2 regions of the Bacillus sp. HSf4 genome follow, and region 2 is predicted to be linked to the other one. Evidence: predicted binding sites of a transcription regulator. Region 2 holds the regulator's gene; the other holds the start of a gene.
What was found. The regulator LexA, encoded in region 2, represses DNA repair genes until DNA is damaged. The targets are predictions, from matches to a motif close to CGAACATATGTTCG.
Positions count from the first base shown of each region.

Region 1 (4,911 bases), 490 kb from region 2:
CCTTTACTTTGATGCGCTTGTTCGTCTCCATCGCCGGGACGTCGTGGTTTTTAAATTGAATCACCAGGCCCGCTCCGTAAAGCAAATAAATAAAAGCGGCGATAAAAAACGGCAGCGTCGTTTTCGAAGAGCCGAGGTAGAGGCCCAAAAGCGGCCCGAAGACAACGCCGAGGTTGATCGCCGCATATCTGAGGTTGAAGACAAAGAGGCGCGTCTCAGGTTTGGATACATCCGAAAGCAGCGCTCTTGAAGTCGGCTCAAACAGGGCGCGGCACAATCCGTTTAAGGCATTCATCAAAAAGAAGGTCCATACGTGATCAGCGAGGGCAAAGCCGGCAAATACGAGCACCCAGCCGAAAATCGACAGCAGCATGATCTTTTTCCGGCCGAACCGGTCTGACAAATATCCTCCATAAAAGCTCGCCGCAATCCCGATCAGGGAGCTTACCGCTATCACGGCTCCGGCAAAAGACGCTGAAGCGCCTTTTACCTGTGTCAAGTAAATCGCTAAAAAAGGAATGCTCATTGTCGTGCCCATCCGTCCGAAAATCGTTCCGACAATAATGGTCCAGCTGAGCGGGTGGATACTTTGCCATTTCTGTTTCATGATGAACTCTCCAGACATGTTTTATTGTACTATCATACATGAAACAGATGGTGCTGAATAGAGGTTTTTCTATAATGTGGGAAAGAAAAAAGCCTCCTTCTAGGAAGCCTAAAGCCTGTCACGTTTAGGAAAACATGCCCTGGTTTGTCACATAATCATAAATGACGTCTTCAATATGCGCATGCAGCCCCTCGTCAGGCTCCTCGATCCGCCTTTCCTTCAGCGCCAGCTTCAGGATTTGCTTTTCATGGGGGCTGAGCGGATCGGTTGCTACATTTCGCCCATACTGCCGCAGAGCCTGTCCCAGCATTTTTTCAATCAGTTTCTCATCCATTTGCCTTCTCCTTTTAGGCGTTTCTTCTTTTATCTTACTAAGAAAAAACACTGTTCTCAAGCGGCTTAGCCTGTTTTGAATTGTTTTCTTTTTTTCGTAGAGTATAATGAGGGCATAAAACCGCAAAATGAAAAAGAACCGGGAATACGGCAACATTCCGGCTTGTAGGAAAGCAGGCCCATAGATAGACCATCCCCGAACTTGTCAGGGCTCAAGCTTTATGTTTCGACAACACGGCAATCATATTTTTCACAGGGAGTGAGCCAGACCGCCTTCTTTCCAAAGAAGGTTTTTTTGCGGAAAGAGCGATTTCTTTCATAAGCCGATTAGCAGGAATTTGACTGGATAGGCTTTGTGCTTTAAAATCAAAGTAATAAAAATGAATACTCCAAAGGGGAGTAGCTGTCACAGTAAAGTCGTCATTACGGGATGTCTTAAATCCTCGGCTTTGCTGGCAATCTAATTGTTAGCGAGACCTTTGCCAAATCTGATTTGGTGAAGGTCTTTTTGTTTATCAACTTCACCAAATCGGTGGAGTTTTTTCATTTTTATCAAAAGGGAAAGGAGACTGACTGTGTCCAAGCTTAGGAAATGGCTGAAGCGTGAACTGGTGAAGAAAGGTCTGCCTTTAGCGAAAGAAAAATGAATTTCGATTGTGAAAGAAAAAATCAAGAAGAAACGGTGAGGAGGTAAACAATGAAAAGAATTCTTACAGTTCTTGCCGGAATCGGCCTTTTAGGTGCGGGCGGATGCGGAATGCTTGACGGATTGAACTATACAAATGAAGCGGCCGGCTATATTCAAAAAGTGAAAACATTTGCGGAGGAGGCACCTTCCTTAGCTGAACAGGCTGTAAACGACACGCATGCAAGAGAAAAGCTGGAAACGCAGCTTGAGTCTGTTCGGCAGGCTGCAGCCGATTTTAATGAATTAACCCCTCCCGATGCCGCAGCCGAGATTCATAAGACGATTGAGAAGCATAATGAAACACTGCAAAAAAGCGCTGAGGATGTTTTGAAAAGTGTTGAGGAAGGAAAATTAACAGTTGAGAAGCTGGAGCAGTCAGAGCTGGTGCAAAGCGCTCAGCAGATCAGCGATGTGATGGGCCAGATTGAAAAATTGACCGAATAGAAAAAGTATCCCGGTTTGGGATGCTTTTTTTATTACTCAAAAACCCGGTTTCAGTTAACGGAAAATGAAAGACTCAAAGGGAATATTTTCATTGGGTAAATTTACACCTGGAAATCGAACGTATATTCGCAGTATAGTATTCATACACTAATTGTGCGAACATCAGTTCTTTTGGAAGGTGAAGATGATGGATTACAGTCAATATCCGGCGCGCTCGATTTTGTGTGTTGATATGCGGAGTTTTTATGCAAGCTGTGCCGCCGTCTTGCTCGGACTTGATCCGATGACTTGCCTGCTGGCGGTTGTCGGGAATACGGAGCGGCAGGGGAGCGTCGTCTTGGCGGCTTCTCCGGCTCTGAAAAGAGAGTTCGGTGTTCAAACAGGGACAAGGGTGTATCAGATTCCGGACGATCCGCGCATTCAGCTCGTCAATCCAAAGATGGCGGTATTTGTCCGCGTTTCCACAGAGCTCACCCGGCTGTTTGGCCGCTATGTTCCGCATGACGCCATTCACACGTACAGCATTGATGAAAGCTTTATTCAGGTGGACGGCGTCGAGAGCATGTGGGGAGACGCGCGGACGATCGCCATGAAAATACAGGACGACATGGCAAGGGAATTTGGTCTGCCGTGTACCGTCGGAATTGGGCCCAATATGCTGATGGCTAAGCTGTGCCTTGATCTTGAAGCGAAAAGGGCGCCGGACGGTGTGGCCGTTTGGGGTTATGAAGATGTGAAAACGAAGCTTTGGCCGCTGTCTCCGCTGCGGCGAATGTGGGGAATCGGCTCCAGGCTGGAAAGAAGGCTGAACAGGATGGGGATTTTTACGGTTGGCCAGCTGGCGCAATATGATCTCAAGCGCCTTGAGAAAACATTCGGTGTGATGGGAAACCAGCTGTACTATCATGCATGGGGCATTGACCTTTCAGCGCTCGGAGCGCCGATCATGGCCGGACAGGTCAGCTATGGGAAGAGCCAGATTCTGCTTCGCGATTATCCGGACCCGGCTGAAGTCCAACATGTCATCCTTGAAATGTGCGAAGAGGTGGCCAAAAGGGCGCGCGCCCACCGGCAGGCGGGACGGACCGTCAGCCTCGGAATCGAATACAGCCGCGATGAGCTTGGCGGCGGGTTTTACCGTTCGAAAACGATGGAGCGTCCTTCAAATATTACACTGGACCTTTATCACACATGCCTTGCCTTGTTTGACCGCTTTTATGAAGGAAAAACGGTTCGGAAAATTTCCGTTTCCCTTTCCAATATCGAGGATGACATCTATATGCAGCTCGACCTTTTCCATCCCGATCAGGAAAAAAAGCGGATGCTCGGCTATGTGATGGACGGCATCAGGGAACGGTACGGTTCAACAGCGCTTTTGCGCGCCGCTTCTTATACAAACGCCGGGACCGCCCGTCTGCGGTCAAAGCTTGTCGGCGGACATCAGGCATAGAAAGGAGAACGTGTGATGCTAAAAGACAGAGGCAGCATCAAATGGGTCTCGATGATGCTGCCGGAACACGTGGAATTGCTTAGGGAGTATCATGAGAGCCTTCATAAACATGAAAAACCGGTTTTAGATGAACAAAAATATGAAGAATTGAATGAACGGATTTGTGAAGCGATGGAAGAAAACAGGCCTTTGCAATTTACTTATTACCAACAAGGGGAAATGAAAAAGCTGGCCGGCCGCGTTCACTATGTTGACGCCCTGAAGCGGGAGCTCCGCATCATGAGCTGTACAGATCAACACCACAGATTAAAGCTCGATGATATTATTGAGATTGAATACGATGATCATGTATAATAGATTCATCATTCGGAGGTGGTAAAATGGTAAATGACATTCATTTGCCAACTGCAGCGTCTCATGCAAAGCCTGTTATCTTGAAAGGCGATACTTTGCATGAGGTGGAGCTCTAAACGAATCGCCTGATTGTAAGGTATCATTTCTGATCATACGGCTTTGCACCTTATTTTTAAAATATATAAATAAGGAGCTGGCACAAGTGAAGAATGTAAATACAGCGAATATGGAACCTTTTATCAGAAATGATCAATATCATTTTATTCAATTTCAAACGGACAGCCTTGTCCAGGGGCATGCGAACGTCAAGGATGGAAACGTGCTTGACGCTTTGAAATCCAATGCTTTCCATCAAGTCTTAGATCTGTTTCCTGATCTCAGCAATGACCAAAAGGCTTTGCTGAGCAAAATGGTTGAAGTCGAAGACAACAGCGGAGCCGCGCGCTTTTTAGCCGAGTTAGAGGACCTTGTGATCCCGTTTCAGCAGGTAACGGCAGCAAAGGTCAAAAAGCTGTTTTCTAAGGTGAAAAAGTTAAAAACTCCCGAATTTGAGCAGATGGATTTCAGGAGATATTCCTATTTAGGATGGAATGATGCAGGCTCGGGCAGAAAATATATGATTGTGGATATCGGCGGAAAGCTGACGGGAATATACGGAACGATCAGACCCAGCAATAAAAAAGGAATCTGTTCGATATGCAACAGGGCCGAAGAGATCGGACTGTTCATGTCCAGGGTGAAAAGCGGCAAAGAAACCTATACGGACAGGGGCAATTACATTTGCTATGACAGTGAAACATGCAACCAAAATATCATGACACTAGATCATTTGAACGATTTCGTCATGCAATTAACGAAATATTGACCTGAAAAACCCGGCTCGGGCTCCCGAGCCGGGTTCTTTATGATTCGGCTTCAGCCTTCATCTCATGCAGCTCCCGTTTTCCGAAAATCCGTCCGGTCAGTCCAGGCACAGCCATGCATAAAAATAAGGAACGGCCGAAGCTGAATAAAAGAAAGGAGAGCCACAGCCCA
Region 1 covers NZ_CP120679.1:2,518,971-2,523,881, reverse strand. Annotated here, with positions in the region: gene P3X63_RS13020 (MDR family MFS transporter) at 1-607, opposite strand, end outside; gene P3X63_RS13015 (YqzH family protein) at 732-941, opposite strand; gene P3X63_RS13010 (DUF6376 family protein) at 1,638-2,072, shown strand; gene P3X63_RS13005 (Y-family DNA polymerase) at 2,260-3,522, shown strand; gene P3X63_RS13000 (YolD-like family protein) at 3,538-3,876, shown strand; gene P3X63_RS12995 (FusB/FusC family EF-G-binding protein) at 4,103-4,741, shown strand; gene P3X63_RS12990 (MATE family efflux transporter) at 4,779-4,911, opposite strand, start outside.
Region 1: P3X63_RS13005 (Y-family DNA polymerase) is a predicted target of LexA. The motif match lies at 2,188-2,201, and genes of this name have one in related genera.

Region 2 (4,911 bases):
GCCGGATTTTGCTTTTTCAATCGCATCTATGGATAGAGTCCGGATCGTTGCGACAGATTTTGATTCAATCGTTTTCATTTTAATCCCCTTCCTGTATGTACTCTACTTCCTTATCATAAATCTACCCATCAGTTTTCACAACCATTTCGTCTCAAAAGACGGCTGAAAAATGATGATTTGCAGTTATTTTAAACAACAGTAGTATATACAAAAAAGGAATACGATATTGACGTATTCCCTAAAATTAATGGAGCCCGCGCTTGTTTTTTTCTTGTTTGAGCTTTTCCGGCGTCACATCGTTGCCTTCCGGGTCAACAATGGTTACATTTTTCAGCGTGTTTTTCATAGAAGCGCGGACACCTTGCAGGTATTCCTGGCGGAGCTTCTGCTGTTCCGCTTTTTCTTTGTCTGTTAAAGAGCCGGTTTTTGATTTTTTCGCAAGCTCATTAATCCTGGCTATTTTTTCTTTGGAAATCATAACATGCTCCTTTGGTTTATTTCTCATTCATACTACTAAATTCGCTTCCATTTGACAACAAATGAACCTGTCCCTCTTTATACTCCTGATAGCGGCGGTGCACTGTTGCCTTTGAAATGCTGTAGCCGAAGCCTCTCAGCACGGCTGCAATCTCTGCAAACGTCAGCTTGTTTTCCCTGAGCCGGATGATTTCCGAAAGCGGTGCTTCGATCCGTTCTCTTCCGCTTCCCTCATGCCGGTTTTTCAAATTTCTTTCCGGACGGTAGCCGTTTTCGACCGCCTTTTTCATGCCTCTTTTAATTTTCAGGTTATGTATTTTCCGCTGATATTCCTCAACGATGCTGACAATTTCCAACACCATCGAGTCCGCCTCGGAAAGTTCCAGCCGGCCCCTGTGAGCAAGCGTATAAATTTGAACGCCTTCTTTATATAAGCAGTGAAGGAGGGCAATTTTTGCATTTCCCCTGCCAAGCCTTGTGTCATCCTGGATTAAGACCGCATCTACTCTTGAGCTTTTGAGTTCTTCCAGCAGTTCGAATACGCCGTCGCGGTCCATCTCATATCCGCTCGCCTGTTCTGAAATGACCTTTACAACGGTCATGCCGTGTTCGGCGGCAAGCGCTGCAAGCTCCTCTTCCTGCCGTTTTAAGGAGGTTTCCTGCTGCTCTTTTGACGTGCTCACCCTGGTGTATATAATCGCGTTCATAGAAATCCCCTCATCCTTATTATTCTACGACTGCAAGCTGATACCGGTGGGAGTGCTGCTTGGTTACCGGAAGGATCAAAACGTCGCCCGGCCTGATGACGGACGTCGAAAGGCCGTTTTTGTCGGCAACCCACTCAATGAACTTTTGTTTATCAGCGTTTTTCCCGCCTTCGATGCGATCGGCAAGCTCCCATAACGTATCGCCTTCCTGCACCTCTATTTTAACATATTGCTTGTTTTCCTCCATTTTCCCGGCAAGAGACAAAAACAGAATACAGCAGCTGATCACAGCAGTAAGCAGACCGACGAAAACCAACGATTCCCTTTTCAAATCCATCACCCCAAACAGAATATTTGTTCGCTTTTTGTGTTTTCAGTATACATACGAACACACGTTTCTGTCAAACGTTTTTTCGAACCTATGTTTGTACTTGGAGGTAAAACATGCTATAATCTACCTAAAATCGACGTTTTGAGGTGCAGAACATGACGAAGCTATCAAAAAGACAACTTGATATTTTGCGTTTCATTAAGGAAGAAGTGAAACGCAAAGGTTACCCGCCTTCCGTCAGGGAAATCGGCGAAGCGGTCGGCCTTGCATCAAGTTCAACCGTACACGGCCACTTGGCAAGGCTTGAAACAAAGGGACTGATCAGAAGAGACCCGACAAAGCCGAGAGCCATCGAAATACTGGATACCGAAGAAGACATTCACATTCCGCAAAACCAGGTGGTCAACGTTCCCGTTATTGGAAAGGTGACAGCCGGGACGCCGATTACAGCTGTGGAAAATATCGAGGAGTACTTTCCCCTTCCCGACCGCCTGGCACCGCCGGACGAGCATGTTTTCATGCTTGAGATCATGGGGGAAAGCATGATTGATGCGGGAATACTTGATAAAGACTATGTGATTGTCAAACAGCAGAACACAGCCAACAACGGGGATATCGTCGTGGCCATGACCGAAGAAGATGAAGCGACCGTCAAGCGGTTTTTCAAAGAAAAGACTCACATCCGCCTGCAGCCTGAAAATCCCACGATGGAGCCTATCATTCTGCAAAATGTGACCATTCTCGGAAAAGTGATCGGCGTCTTCAGAACCGTTCACTAATGATGCAGCGGCTGCCGGTTTACCGGCGGCCTTTTTGATATCAAAAAAAATCAGGTTCATCCCTTCCCGCTGTTTTGGGGGGCGAACCTGAAAAAGAGGAATTCATAATATGCTTACAAGTCCATTATCTATGATGATTTATTGATAGTCAACAAAATTTTTGCACACAGGAAACTTTTATAAATCTTCATGTTTAAAATGTTTTTCTCCTGACCGTTTTTATGGCGCCCGCTATTTGATCAAGGCGAGAGCGATTCCGTATCCTTTTTCAGGAGTGTACGGAGAAGTTATTTTGATCACCTTCCAAGAACCTTCAGTTGCTTTTGTCCCTATGCCGTCAATCGCTCCTAAATAATCTCCTTGCCGCACTGTGCCGTCAATACGTACATACTGTCTGCCCAAAAGCCCGACGACATGCCATTCATCTCTGACATCGCGTGACAGATAGCTCCCTTCCAAAGACTCGTTATAGTCCGGATTTTGTTTCGGGAGGCGAATCAGCTCCCCTGTCTCATGATCGGTTACCTCTTCATCAATCAATCCGCCGAACTCATTTGTCAAATAGCGGCGCTGCCAGACAAAGCTGGATGCCCCAGAAACAAAAGCTGTCGTTTCTGACACAACCCCCAGCAAATCATTTCCGCTTTGGGCAGGGGCTATTTTTTCTCCTTTTAAAGTGACGATGGTGCCTGTATCGATCAACTGCCCGCTTTCACTCTCAAAATACTCTCCATAGCCGGTTAATGAAGAGGTTACCGCCCCCGCAAATGCTCCATTTCCATAACGGGAGTCAAGGAGCCATTTGATTGACTGGTGACCTCCGGCCACAGTGTACGGCTCTTCAAGTGTAATGCTTTCTGATGAAAGTATCGTTCTGGATACGCCGTTGCCTGTAATATGAGAGTTGTTTGAAGCTGTGACAAATGCGCGGGAGCCCTCTGTGCTGGAACCGCCCGAAGCTCCGATGACCGCATTTCTTTCACCTTTTGCCGTAATATCCCCGGTTCCGGCAATAACGGCGCTTGTTTGATTAAATGCAAAACCGGAGGTGGTTGCAATCTGGGCTCCGCCCTTTAAATTGACGGGCATCTGCTGGTAGGTTTGACCTTTAATGGATGCAGCGGCGCTGTACCCTTCCGCCAAAACGCCGATGATGACAGCCTGACTATTCGGAGACTGGATCCCTGCTGTCCCGCCTTCTGTTATCATGGTTCCGTTCATAATATTCACGTTATAGAGTCCGCCTCCGATCGATATTCCGATTGGAGCTGAATGATAAAAATCAAAGTTTGATATTTTGATATGATCGGTTTGATTTGCCCCTCCCAATAAACGAATATCGATGCCGGCCTTTTTAAATCCGCGAATCTTAATCCCATTGATCGTAATGTTTTGACTTCGGTACTGCAATGCTACTACAGGATAGCCGCCATAGTCGTAATCCGGATTTCCGATCGCTGTGAATCCGCTTATATAAACATTTTTATAGGCTGAAACAACGAGTGCTCTTGGGGTCACACTCTCATACAGAGAATTGAAGACTGGCTCGACCGCTGTACAATCAATAAGCGTTACATCGTATGCTGTGGTGCTTTCCGGATCTGATGCCTGGTGGTGGCCGATATGCCGAAGGTCAAACGCGCGGACATCCCGGTAGGATATATGGCCGATAATATGGACATTTTGAGAAGCCGGCCACATTTCATGGGCTTTCACTTCTACCCCGCGAATGTTTCCGCTTGTCACGTTGTTTAAAAGCCAGACATGCTTTGACCCATCATCAATCTCGATACCGTTGGAGTTGGCCATGCCTTCGGCGTGCTCTGTGCCGCGAGGGGCTGCAGAATAGCAGTTTGAAATAAAGATGTATTCGCTGTAATGCGTAGTGATGCCGTCATCGCCGGCGCCATATGCGACACAGTTATCAATCCAAATATATTTGGAGCCGTCTTTTGTCCAGTCTGTATCAGGCAAATGATCATATGTCGGGGATGTAATATCAATTCCGTGGAGACCTGCATTGACGGCTTCAATATCTTTGATCCAGCCAAATTCGACTTTTGCAAACGTTAAACAGCTGGAAAACTGCCCTCCAGGATTTCTCACCCCGCATTGTCTGTCAGGATTCCAGTCTAAAGTCATTCCCTGGACAAAAATATGACGGTTTCCATTTTCATAATCGTCATTCGTGATGACCCACTCATGTGCCGGGGTATCCTCATGAAGTTTAATGACAGTGACGCCTTTGCCTTGTCCGACAAGATATGTCCAAGACGGAAGCTTGATTCCTTGAACAAAATATTCGCCCGCCGGAATGTTCACTTTAACTCGTCCATTTCCGATCGCATTGCGGAAAGCTTCAGTATTATCCCTTCCATCAGGAACAGCCCCGAAATCTGCAACATTCACTTCGCGAGTGATTTTGCCAAGCAATTTGTGATACTCCTTATCAAGCCGCTCCTTCAACAGTGAGGCCGCCTCTCCTTCGGCCGTCACCCTTGCATCTGTCACCTCAACGCTTTGAGAGGTTTCGACATGCTGAATGAGATTTTGCATCCTTGCTTTCAGTTGCTCGATTTCCGTCAAACGGTTTTGATGCTTTAAAAATTGACCTTTA
Region 2 covers NZ_CP120679.1:2,030,006-2,034,916, reverse strand. Annotated here, with positions in the region: gene tkt (transketolase) at 1-78, opposite strand, end outside; gene P3X63_RS10425 (DUF896 domain-containing protein) at 245-478, opposite strand; gene P3X63_RS10420 (YneB family resolvase-like protein) at 495-1,184, opposite strand; gene yneA (cell division suppressor protein YneA) at 1,204-1,515, opposite strand; gene lexA (transcriptional repressor LexA) at 1,671-2,294, shown strand; gene P3X63_RS10405 (peptidase G2 autoproteolytic cleavage domain-containing protein) at 2,526-4,911, opposite strand, start outside.